2 regions of the Arthrobacter sp. 49Tsu3.1M3 genome follow, and region 1 is predicted to be linked to the other one. Evidence: predicted binding sites of a transcription regulator. Region 1 holds the regulator's gene; the other holds the start of a gene.

Region 1 (4,780 bases):
TTCCGCGACGTTCCGGATCAGGACAATCCCGTCACCCGCGCCCTGCGGGTCATGATGTCGCAGAAGCCATTGGACCCGGATTTTTTCACGCCCTGGCAAAATCCGAAGAAGCTGGCGACGTCGATTTCCGGCAAGAACGTCATCACGGTGGATGTCTCCGCTGATGCCTTCAACAGCAACGTTGATGCGGCCATGGCCGAGCGCGCCATCCAGCAGCTCGTCTACACGGCGACGGCTGCCGCGGCCAGCGCAGGGCTCATCGATGCCGGACAGCAGGTCCAGGTGGTTGTGCTGGTGGACGGTCACACCGACTACGTCGCCTTCAACCATGTCCGCCTGGGCGAGCCGACGTCCCGCAGCGCCGGGATGGTGGCACCTGTGTGGATCATTGATCCGCAGGAGGGCACGTCCGTGGCCGACGGTTCGGTCAAGATCAGTGGCCGCAGCACCGTCCAAGGCGGCAAGCTCCGCTGGGCAATCCTCAAGGTCGACGGCGACGGCGACAATACCAAGACCGCGTATCTTAACGGCAGCGCCACCGCCTCGGCCGATGCAGCCCGGCCCGGGCTGTTCACCTTGTCCGTGAACCTCGGCCCGGGCAATTACGAGGTCCGGGTGTCCCAGGTGGACGCATCCGACAGCGCCAAGGAAGTATTCCAGGACACCCGCGGGTTCACGGTCAAATAGCCGTCGCTTCCACAAGGCGCCACGTCACTGGCGGCGGCAGCTGCCGCAGGTCACCAGCGGCCGAGGATGTCGCTGGCCAGCACGGTGGCAGCCGGCCCGGCCGTGGACGAACGCAGCACATGGTGCCCCAAAAGGGCCGTAACTGCGCCTGCGTCGCAAAGCCGGGTCACCTCCCGCGGACTAATGCCACCTTCCGGACCCACGATCAGCAGGACCTCACGGGATCCGGCATCATCTGCCACCTCGTCGGACCCAACACTTTCCAGCCAGGCCTCCAGTACCCGCCGCAGCGGGCGCACGGCGTCTTCGTGCAGGATGACGGCGAGGTCGGCCGCCGCCACGGCCGCCTGCAGCCCGGCGCCGTCGACGGCGGCCCGGACCTCGGGAATCCATGCCCGGCGCGCCTGCTTGGCAGCTGCCGTCACCACCGATTGCCACTTGGCATGCGCCTTCGCGGCCCGCTCAGCCTTCCACCGCACAATGGACCGCTCGGCCTGCCAGGGAATGACGGCGTCGATACCCAACTCGGTCGCGGTCTCGGCTGCCAGCTCATCGCGGTCGCCCTTGGCGAGGGCCTGGACCAGGACCAGCCGGGTTCCGGGCCGTGGTTCCTCGGCCAAGTCCAGGCATTCGACGGTCAGCTCCCCGGGAGCGACGGCTGTCACGGTGCCGGTCAGGCGCTTGCCGGCGCCGTCCGCGATGTCGACGGCTTCTCCGACGGCGATCCGTTTGACGGTGACGGCGTGGCGGGCCTCGGTGCCCTCGAGGACGAAGGCCGAGCCGGGGATCTGCTGGTCCAGGGTGCCTGAGGCGGTGAAGAAGACCGGGTTACTCACCGCTACAGGTTACCGAGCCGGTCCCGCAGTTTGGCGAAGACGCCGCCGCTGGCCGCAAGCTTTCCCTCCGTGAGGTGCTCGCCGCGGTGCTTGGCCAGCTGGCGGAGAAGTTCCTCCTGGACGTGATCGAGCTTGACCGGCGTTTCCACCTGCAGGTGCACCTTCAGATCGCCGCGGCCGTGGCCGCGCAGGTGCGTGACGCCGAGACCGCGAAGAGTGATGATCTCGCCCGACTGGGTGCCGGCCTTGACGTCGATCTCCTGCTGTCCGTCGAAGGTGTCGAGGGATATTTCGGTGCCCAGGGCGGCCGCCGTCATGGGAATGTTGAGGCTCGCGTGGAGGTCATCGCCCTCGCGCACGTAAGTGGCGTCGTTGTTGACCCGGATCTCCACGTACAGGTCCCCGGCGGGGCCGCCGGCGGGGCCGGCCTCGCCCTGGCCGGACAACTGGATGCGGGTGCCGGTCGCCACGCCGGCCGGGACCTTGACGGTCAGGGAGCGGCGGCTGCGGATCCGGCCCTGGCCGCTGCATTCGTTGCACGGGTCCTTGATGACGGTGCCGAAGCCCTCGCAGGACCCGCAGGGGGCGGACGTCATGACCTGGCCCAGGATGGACCGCACGGCGCGCTGGACCTGACCGCTGCCGCCACAGATGTCGCAGCGGACCGGGTGGCTGCCCTCCCGGCAGCAGGACCCCTCGCACGTGGGGCAGATGACGGCGGTGTCGACCTCGAGCTTTTTGTTCACGCCGAAAACGGCATCGCGGAGGTCGATCCTGACGCTGATCAGCGCGTCCTGGCCGCGGCGGACCCGGGACGCCGGGCCGCCCTGGCCGCCACCGGCGCCGAAGAAGGTCTCGAAGATGTCCTGGAAGGCGAAGCCCTGGCCCGAGTAGCTGCCGCCGCCGAAGCCGTTGTCGGTGCCGTTCTCGTTGCCGGTGGTGTCATAGACCCGGCGCTTCTGCGGATCGGAGAGGACCTCGTAGGCGTGGGTGACGGCCTTGAACCTGTCCGAGGCGTCCTCCCCGGGGTTCACGTCCGGGTGCAGGGTCCGGGCCAGTTTCCGGTAGGCCTTCTTGATCTCCTCCCCCGATGCGTCGCGGGAGACTCCAAGAACGTCGTAGTGGCTGCTCAAAGTGTGTATCTCTTCCTTGTTGTACTGCCTGTGGGGTACTGCCTGTGGGCACTGCCTGTGGGGCAAGAAGTCGTATTCGGTCCCGGGCCTGTCAGGGCCCCAGGATCCTCGAAAGGTAGCGGGCCACGGCTCGGACGGCGGCCATGGTGGTGGGATAGTCCATCCGGGTGGGCCCAAGCACTCCGACCTTGGCCGTGGCGTCAGGGCCGTAGGCGGTGGCCACGACCGAGGCCTCGGCGAGACCGTCGTAGGGGTTTTCCCGGCCGATGCTGACGGTCACGCCGCGCGGGTCTTCGGCCATTTCGCTGAGCAGGCGGAGCATGACCACCTGTTCCTCGAGGGCCTCCAGCACGGGGCCGATGCTGAGCGGGAAGTCCACATTGGAGCGGGCCAGGTTGGCGGTGCCGGCCATGACCATGCGCTCCTCACGGCTGCTCGTGGCCAGGGCCTCAAGGCCGCGGGCCAGCGCCTGGGCTGCCCCGCGCCGCGCGGGCGGGCCGGCGGCGATGACGGCGGGCAGCAGCTGCGGCATCAGGCTCAGCGGTGTTCCGGACAGGCTGGCCAGGAAGCTGGTCCGCAATTCCGCCAGCGCGTCGTCGGGAATGTCCTGCCCGACGTCGATCACGCGCTGCTCCACCTTGCCGGTGTCCGCGATCAGAACCGCCAGCACTTTCCGGGGCGCCAGCAGCACGAACTCGATGTGCCGCACCCGGGCGCGGCTGAGCAGCGGATACTGCACGACGGCGACCTGGTTGGTCAGGTGCGAGAGGAGCCGCACGGTCCGGTCAAGGATGTCGTCGAGGTCCTCGGATCCTTCCAGCAGCGCCTGGATCGCCCGGCGCTCGGCCGGCGACAATGGCTTCACCGCTGAGATCTGGTCGACGAACAGCCGGTAGCCCTTGTCAGTGGGGATCCGGCCGGCGCTCGTGTGCGGCGCCGTGATCAGGCCCTCGTCTTCCAGCGCCGCCATATCATTTCGGATCGTGGCGCTCGAGACGCCGAGATGGTGCCGTTCAACGAGCGCTTTGGAACCAACGGGCTCACGCGAATGGACGTAGTCCTCCACGATGGCGCGCAGCACTTCGAGTTTGCGCGGTTCGCTCACGCTCCACCTCCAATCGACTGTCCCGCAGCCGGTGCCACCCCCCGCGCCCGGTCCGGGTCCACACGTGGTGCACGGACGGTCCGCCACAGGACAAGGGTTAGCACTCGACATGCCTAAGTGCTAACCAGTCTAATATGAGTCGCCGCGTTGTTAGCATTGGATTCGCTCCAGGCGTGGCCCGCGGGAACGCGATTCCCGTCACGCCGGCGCCAAGACCGTGGCAGCCGCTGCCGTTTGCCGCGCCGTCGCGGTCCGGTTCCGGCCCCCGGAGAGTTCCACCGACCGCCGTACATTCCGAGTGCAAAGTAAGCGTGTAGAGATGTCGTACCAGAACTGGGGACCCCAGGACCTGTCCGCCCCCGCCAAGACACAGTTGCCCGAAGTCCCGGTGGAACGCGGGATGGTCCTCGAGGAGGTCCAGTCCGGCTGGGTGGGCGCCGTAACCCGGGTGGAGAAGTCCGGCGGCATGCACGTGGTGGCGCTGGAGGACCGGCGCGGCAAGTCGCGGTCCTTCCGCCTCGGCTTTGGCTTCCTCTTGGAGGGCCAGCCCATCCGCCTGATGCCGCCGGCCCCGAAGAAGACGGCCCCGGCCGCCGGTGCCGGCCGCACGGCGTCGGGCTCGGTGCGGGTGGCGGGGCAGCGCGCACAGGTGGCCAAGGCCAGCCGCATCTGGGTGGAAGGAAAGCACGACGCCGAGCTGGTGGAGAAGGTCTGGGGCGATGACCTCCGGGTGGAGGGCATCGTCGTCGAACCCCTGCACGGCATTGACGACCTCGCGGCCGCCGTCGCGGACTTCGGCCCGGGCCCTGGCCGGCGCCTCGGCGTGCTGGTAGACCACCTTGTGGCTAACTCCAAGGAGTCGCGGATCGCCGACGCCGTCATGGCCTCACCGGGCGCCGCCGGCAACGTCCTTATTGTGGGGCACCCCTATGTGGACGTGTGGCAGGCCATCCGGCCCGCGGTCCTGGGGATCGAACAGTGGCCCGTGATCCCCCGCGGCGTGGACTGGAAGACCGGCA
Region 2 (4,780 bases), on a different contig from region 1:
ACGAAACCCGAGTTTCTCCACCACGCGCAGGCTTGGCGCGTTCTCGGGCCTGATGTTGATCTCCATGCGGTGCAGGCCAAGGGTGCCGAAGCAGTAGTCCGTCGCCATGGCCACGGCGGTCGGGGCGATCCCCCGGCCGGCCCGTTCCTTGTCGACCCAATAGCCAAGCGTCGCCATCATGGCCGATCCCCAGACGATCGAGGACACCGTCAGCTGCCCCACGATCACGGGCGCCTGATGGCCTGGCGTCCATTCCGCGATCACGAACGGCAAGGCCGTGGCCTGCGCGGCCTGGACCTTGAGCGAGCGCACCATCTGCCGGTAGTCCGGCAGTCCGCCGCCGGGGACCGGGTTCGATGCCTCCCAGGGGGCCAGCCACTCGCAGTTGCGGGACCTGAGCGCCGTCCACTCCTTGCGGTCCCGGTACCGGATCGGGCGCAACACGATGTCGCCGCTCTCCAAGGTCACCGGCCAGGTGAAGCTGCCCCCCACGGGAGTTATTTGGCGAGGCTGGGGGCCAGGCTGGACGCGAAGCCGGGCAACCATTCGCGCAGGCCCGGGCCGAGGTCCTCACTGTCGCAGGCGAGCTGGACACAGGCCTTGAGGTAGCTGAGCTTGTCGCCGGTGTCGTAGCGGCGGCCGCGGAAGATGACGCCGTACACGCCGTAGCCCTCGCCGGTACCGGCCGAGAGTTCCTGCAGGGCGTCCGTGAGCTGGATTTCCCCGCCGCGTCCGGGCGCGGTGCGCTCCAGCACTTCAAAGACGGCCGGGTGCAACACGTAACGGCCAATCACGGCCAGGTTGGACGGGGCGTCCGCGACATCCGGCTTCTCCACGAGCTGGTTGATGCGGACGTAGTCCTCACCGCCGATTGCCTCGACGTCCGCGCAGCCGTACGCGCTGATCTGGGACGGGTCCACCTCGATCAGAGCGACCACCGACCCGCCGGTCTTGGCCTGGACCTCGATCATGGTGCTGAGGAGCTCATCGCGGGCGTCAATGAGGTCATCTCCCAGGAGGACGGCGAACGGCTCCTGCCCGACGTGCTGCTTGGCGCGGAGGACGGCGTGGCCGAGGCCCATGGGATCGCCCTGGCGGACGTAGTGGATGTCACCGAGGTTGCTGGCGGCCTGGATGGATTCGAGCTTCGCAGTGTCGCCCTTCGCCTCCAGGGTGGACTCCAGCGCGGGGACGCGGTCGAAGTGGTCCTCCAACGCCCGCTTGTTGCGGCCGGTGATCATCAGGATGTCGTTCAGGCCGACATTCACGGCCTCCTCGACGACGTACTGGATGGCCGGCTTGTCAACGACAGGCAGCATTTCCTTGGGCATGGCCTTTGTGGCCGGGAGAAACCTGGTACCAAGGCCCGCGGCGGGGATAACGGCCTTGCGGACGGAAGCGTTGGGTGTATTCACACGACTAATCTAACGGAGGGACCAATCATTGCGTAATCATTATGCGAACCGCCCGCCGGGCCCGCCGGTGCAGCGCGGCCGCAAGAGGCAGAGGACGGGCCAAGATGGCGTCGAAAGAGGAAATTCGCTCCAGCCACAGGGCGGGGCGTTCCGCACTCCCGCTGGCCGCACAGGACACCGCCGCGGCGGGTATCGCCAGCCATGGACTCGAGTGGGCCTCCGGGCTTGCCCGCGGCCGGCAGGGCACCTTCGCGGCGTACCTCGGGGTGGGCGCCGAACCGCCCACACTGCCACTGCTGGCTGCCCTGGTCGAGGCCGGGCACCGGGTGCTGCTGCCCGTTTGCGAGCCCGACATCGAGCTCAGCTGGGTGTACTGGACTCCCCGGTCCGGGTTTGTCCGCAGCCGGTACGCGCCCATCCAGGAGCCTGTCGGAGAGCGCCACGGCACCGAAATCATGCGGGACGCCACCGCAATCTTCGTGCCGGCCACCGCGGTGGATTTCTCGGGCAACCGAATCGGGCAAGGCGGCGGCTACTACGACAAGTTCCTTGCCGCCCTGGCTGCCATGTCCTCCACGTCCCGCGGGGCGGCCGACGGGGCGGCCGACGCTGTCGCGTTGCCGACTGCCGCCGTCGTCTATGACACGGAGGTGCTGCCCGCAGGCAGCATCCCCGCGGAGTCGTTCGACCGGAAAGTCGACACGGCGCTGACCCCGGGCGGGATCATCCGGCTCGGCCGATCCCGGCCCGCCTGATCAGGGTTCCCGCCAAGGTGATAGAATTGGCACTCAGGCCCTGCGACTGCTAAGGACGGAACCGGTCGATAGACATATCGGCGATGATCCGGCCCCGGCATCACGGGACCTGCTCGTTTGCCCCTGAGGAGGATTTCCAGTGCCCACGTATGCATACGCCTGCAAGGACTGCAGCCACGCCTTCGAGATCGTGCAGTCGTTCAGCGACAACTCCTTGACGTCCTGCCCCGAGTGCCAGGGCACGCTGCGCAAGAAGTTCAACAGCGTCGGCGTAGTGTTCAAGGGCTCCGGCTTCTACCGGACCGATTCGCGCGACACCAAGGGCAGCACGGTTTCCCCGGCTCCTGCAGCTCCCGCGGCCACCCCCGCGCCCGCCGCCGCAGCCAGCTAAGCCACCTCCTGCCGGGTTGGCGTAGGCCGCCGGCTGGGCCGTCTGAGTCCGGGCGCTGCCCGAATGGCTGGCCGTTGTAGCGGCTGTGGCCGATGTGGCCGTTGTCCACATAGGACGTTCCGCAGCTCCCGCCGCTCTGCGCGGATCCGTAGCGTGGCGGCATGGAACCTTTCCTTACGGCGCTTTTCCCGCTTTCGCTCACGACGGCTGCCCCGGCGGCGTCCAGGCCATCTTCCACGCCTTCGTCCAGGCCGTTCCGCGCCGCAATGCCTGAAATGGGCCGCGGCCGCTGGTCCCGTTCCGGGATCCGCCCCGCGAGCCATCCTGCCGCCACGTTTTCCACCGCAGGCCTTCCGTTCCGGAGCCGGCCCGGTCCCGCGAAACCCCGCCGGCGGCCGCCCCGCGGCCGTCCGTCGTGGCGCCGCCTGCGCGGCTGGCTTAACCGGAACCGGCGGCTTATCGCGGCCCTCCTGTTCTGCATCCCCGCCGGGCTGACGGTTCAGCAACTGACTCCCGCGCCCACTGACACTGTCACAGCCTTCGCCGCCGCGACCGACCTACCCGCTGGAAAGTCCCTGGAACCCGGCGATCTCAGCAGGATCAGCGTGCCACCCGGCCTTATTCCTGCGGGCAGCCCCGACAGCGAGACCGCGTTCGAGGGAAAACAACTGGCCGCACCGTTGCGCGAGGGCCAGCTCCTCACCGACGCCCAGATCCTCGGACCGGGCCTGCTCGCCGGAAGCCCCCGCGGCTCTGCGGCCGTGCCGCTGAGGATGGCAGATCCGGCCTCCATCCAGCTGGTCTCCCCCGGGCAGCTCGTCAACGTGGTGCTCACTGCCGGCAACGGCCTGGAACAACCCGGGGAAAGCCAAATCCTGGCCGAAGCCGTGCCGGTGCTCTGGACGTCGGCGCAGGGCGGCAAGGCCGGCCCCTGGCCCGCCACTGCGGAGACTGACGGGATGGTGGTGGTGGCAGCGACGGCCGATCAGGCCCGACGGCTGGCGGGCGCGTCTACCCAGGGCAAATTGTTTTTCGTGCTTGTGGCGTCACCGCCGGGCTAGCTGTCCAGCCAGCCGGGCGTTTCCGCCGGGCCAAGGGCCCGGGTAGCTTGCTCCGACGCGGGTTGCGCCCGCAGGCTCAGGGCTGCGGGCGGCCACGTCAGCCCCAGTGCGGCGGCTTTTGCTCCTGGAGCCAGGCGTCGTGATCGTAATTGTCAGGCTGGTCACCCCAGCGCCGGGGGTCGTCCTCCGCCGCCTTGTTCGGCAGCACACCCTCCGGAACGGTGGCCTGTGCCTCCGAACGGCGGGACGTCTCCCTGGCGGCCTCCTGGGCCGCCCCGTCGCCGGTCGATTCCCCGGTCGATTCCCCGGTCGATTCCCCGGTCGATTCTCCGGTCGATTCGCCGGGCTTCGGCCCTGCGGTGTCGGCCGCGGCCCCCGTCGCGCCGGCTTCGTGGGCGCCGGTGTCCTTGGTGGCGCCGGTGTTGCCAGTGTCGTTCGTATTGCCGGTGATGCCGTCCGCACTCATGCCGCCGGCCTCCTTACTGCCTGTATTGCCTGTCATTGCTGATGCTGGTGCCTGCCGGCGGAATTCTTGGCCGGCACTCTCGTGGCCGCGGAACACCTGTCCCGCGGGTTCGGCCGCCACGTGGTACTCGGCGGCCCGCGCCTCGTCGATCGCCAGGTGCTCAATGCCGTCGTCGAAGAACCCGTGCGATGTCCGCAGCCGGCTGGACACGACGGGCTTCTCCAACCCGAGGTAGCCGCCAATCCGGTCGGCGCAGGCCGAGGGGTCGGTGAAGACCTCTATGGTCCAGAGGGGCATGTACCGCCAGCCAAGCCGCTCCAGGAGCTGCGGCCGGAGCCTGCTCCGTTCCCGGACGCTCATCCGCCGGTAGTGGCTGGTGCCATCCGACTCGATCGCCACCGGACGGGGAATCTCCGCATCGTCCTGGCCGATCGTGGTCATCGGATCGGCGGCCGCCACCATGTTCAGGACGCCGTCGTACTGGTGCCACACGCGTGCCCCGCGGGCCCGGAGCCGGTCGCCCAGGTCGGCCACGAGCGGATCGGCACCGAGCGCCTGCTCGCTGGCCGCGGCCCGGGAGGCGGGGCTGCCAAGATCCGTGTTGCCCGCGATCTCCCGGTCCAGGAGTTCGTAGAAGTCCACGGCGCCGTGGCTGAGGCGGCTGACATCGAGGTCTTCGGGCCGGAAGCAGC

Evidence for each region. The regulator HrcA, encoded in region 1, represses chaperone genes, less so after heat shock. The targets are predictions, from matches to a motif close to TTNGCACTCGNNNNNNNCGAGTGCNAA.
Region 2: a site for HrcA is predicted at 2,197-2,223, ahead of B5X90_RS04375 (FmdB family zinc ribbon protein). Genes of this name have one in related genera too.

The regions. Positions count from the first base shown of each region.
Region 1 is NZ_FUZD01000016.1:65,859-70,638, reverse strand. It holds gene B5X90_RS15615 (GerMN domain-containing protein) at 1-687, shown strand, start outside; gene B5X90_RS15610 (16S rRNA (uracil(1498)-N(3))-methyltransferase) at 738-1,523, opposite strand; gene dnaJ (molecular chaperone DnaJ) at 1,526-2,656, opposite strand; gene hrcA (heat-inducible transcriptional repressor HrcA) at 2,748-3,761, opposite strand; gene B5X90_RS15595 (DUF3097 domain-containing protein) at 4,081-4,780, shown strand, end outside.
Region 2 is NZ_FUZD01000002.1:311,252-316,031, reverse strand. It holds gene B5X90_RS04390 (GNAT family N-acetyltransferase) at 1-492, opposite strand, end outside; gene galU (UTP--glucose-1-phosphate uridylyltransferase GalU) at 498-1,415, opposite strand; gene B5X90_RS04380 (5-formyltetrahydrofolate cyclo-ligase) at 1,520-2,170, shown strand; gene B5X90_RS04375 (FmdB family zinc ribbon protein) at 2,310-2,561, shown strand; gene B5X90_RS04370 (RcpC/CpaB family pilus assembly protein) at 2,723-3,622, shown strand; gene B5X90_RS04365 (AAA family ATPase) at 3,720-4,780, opposite strand, start outside.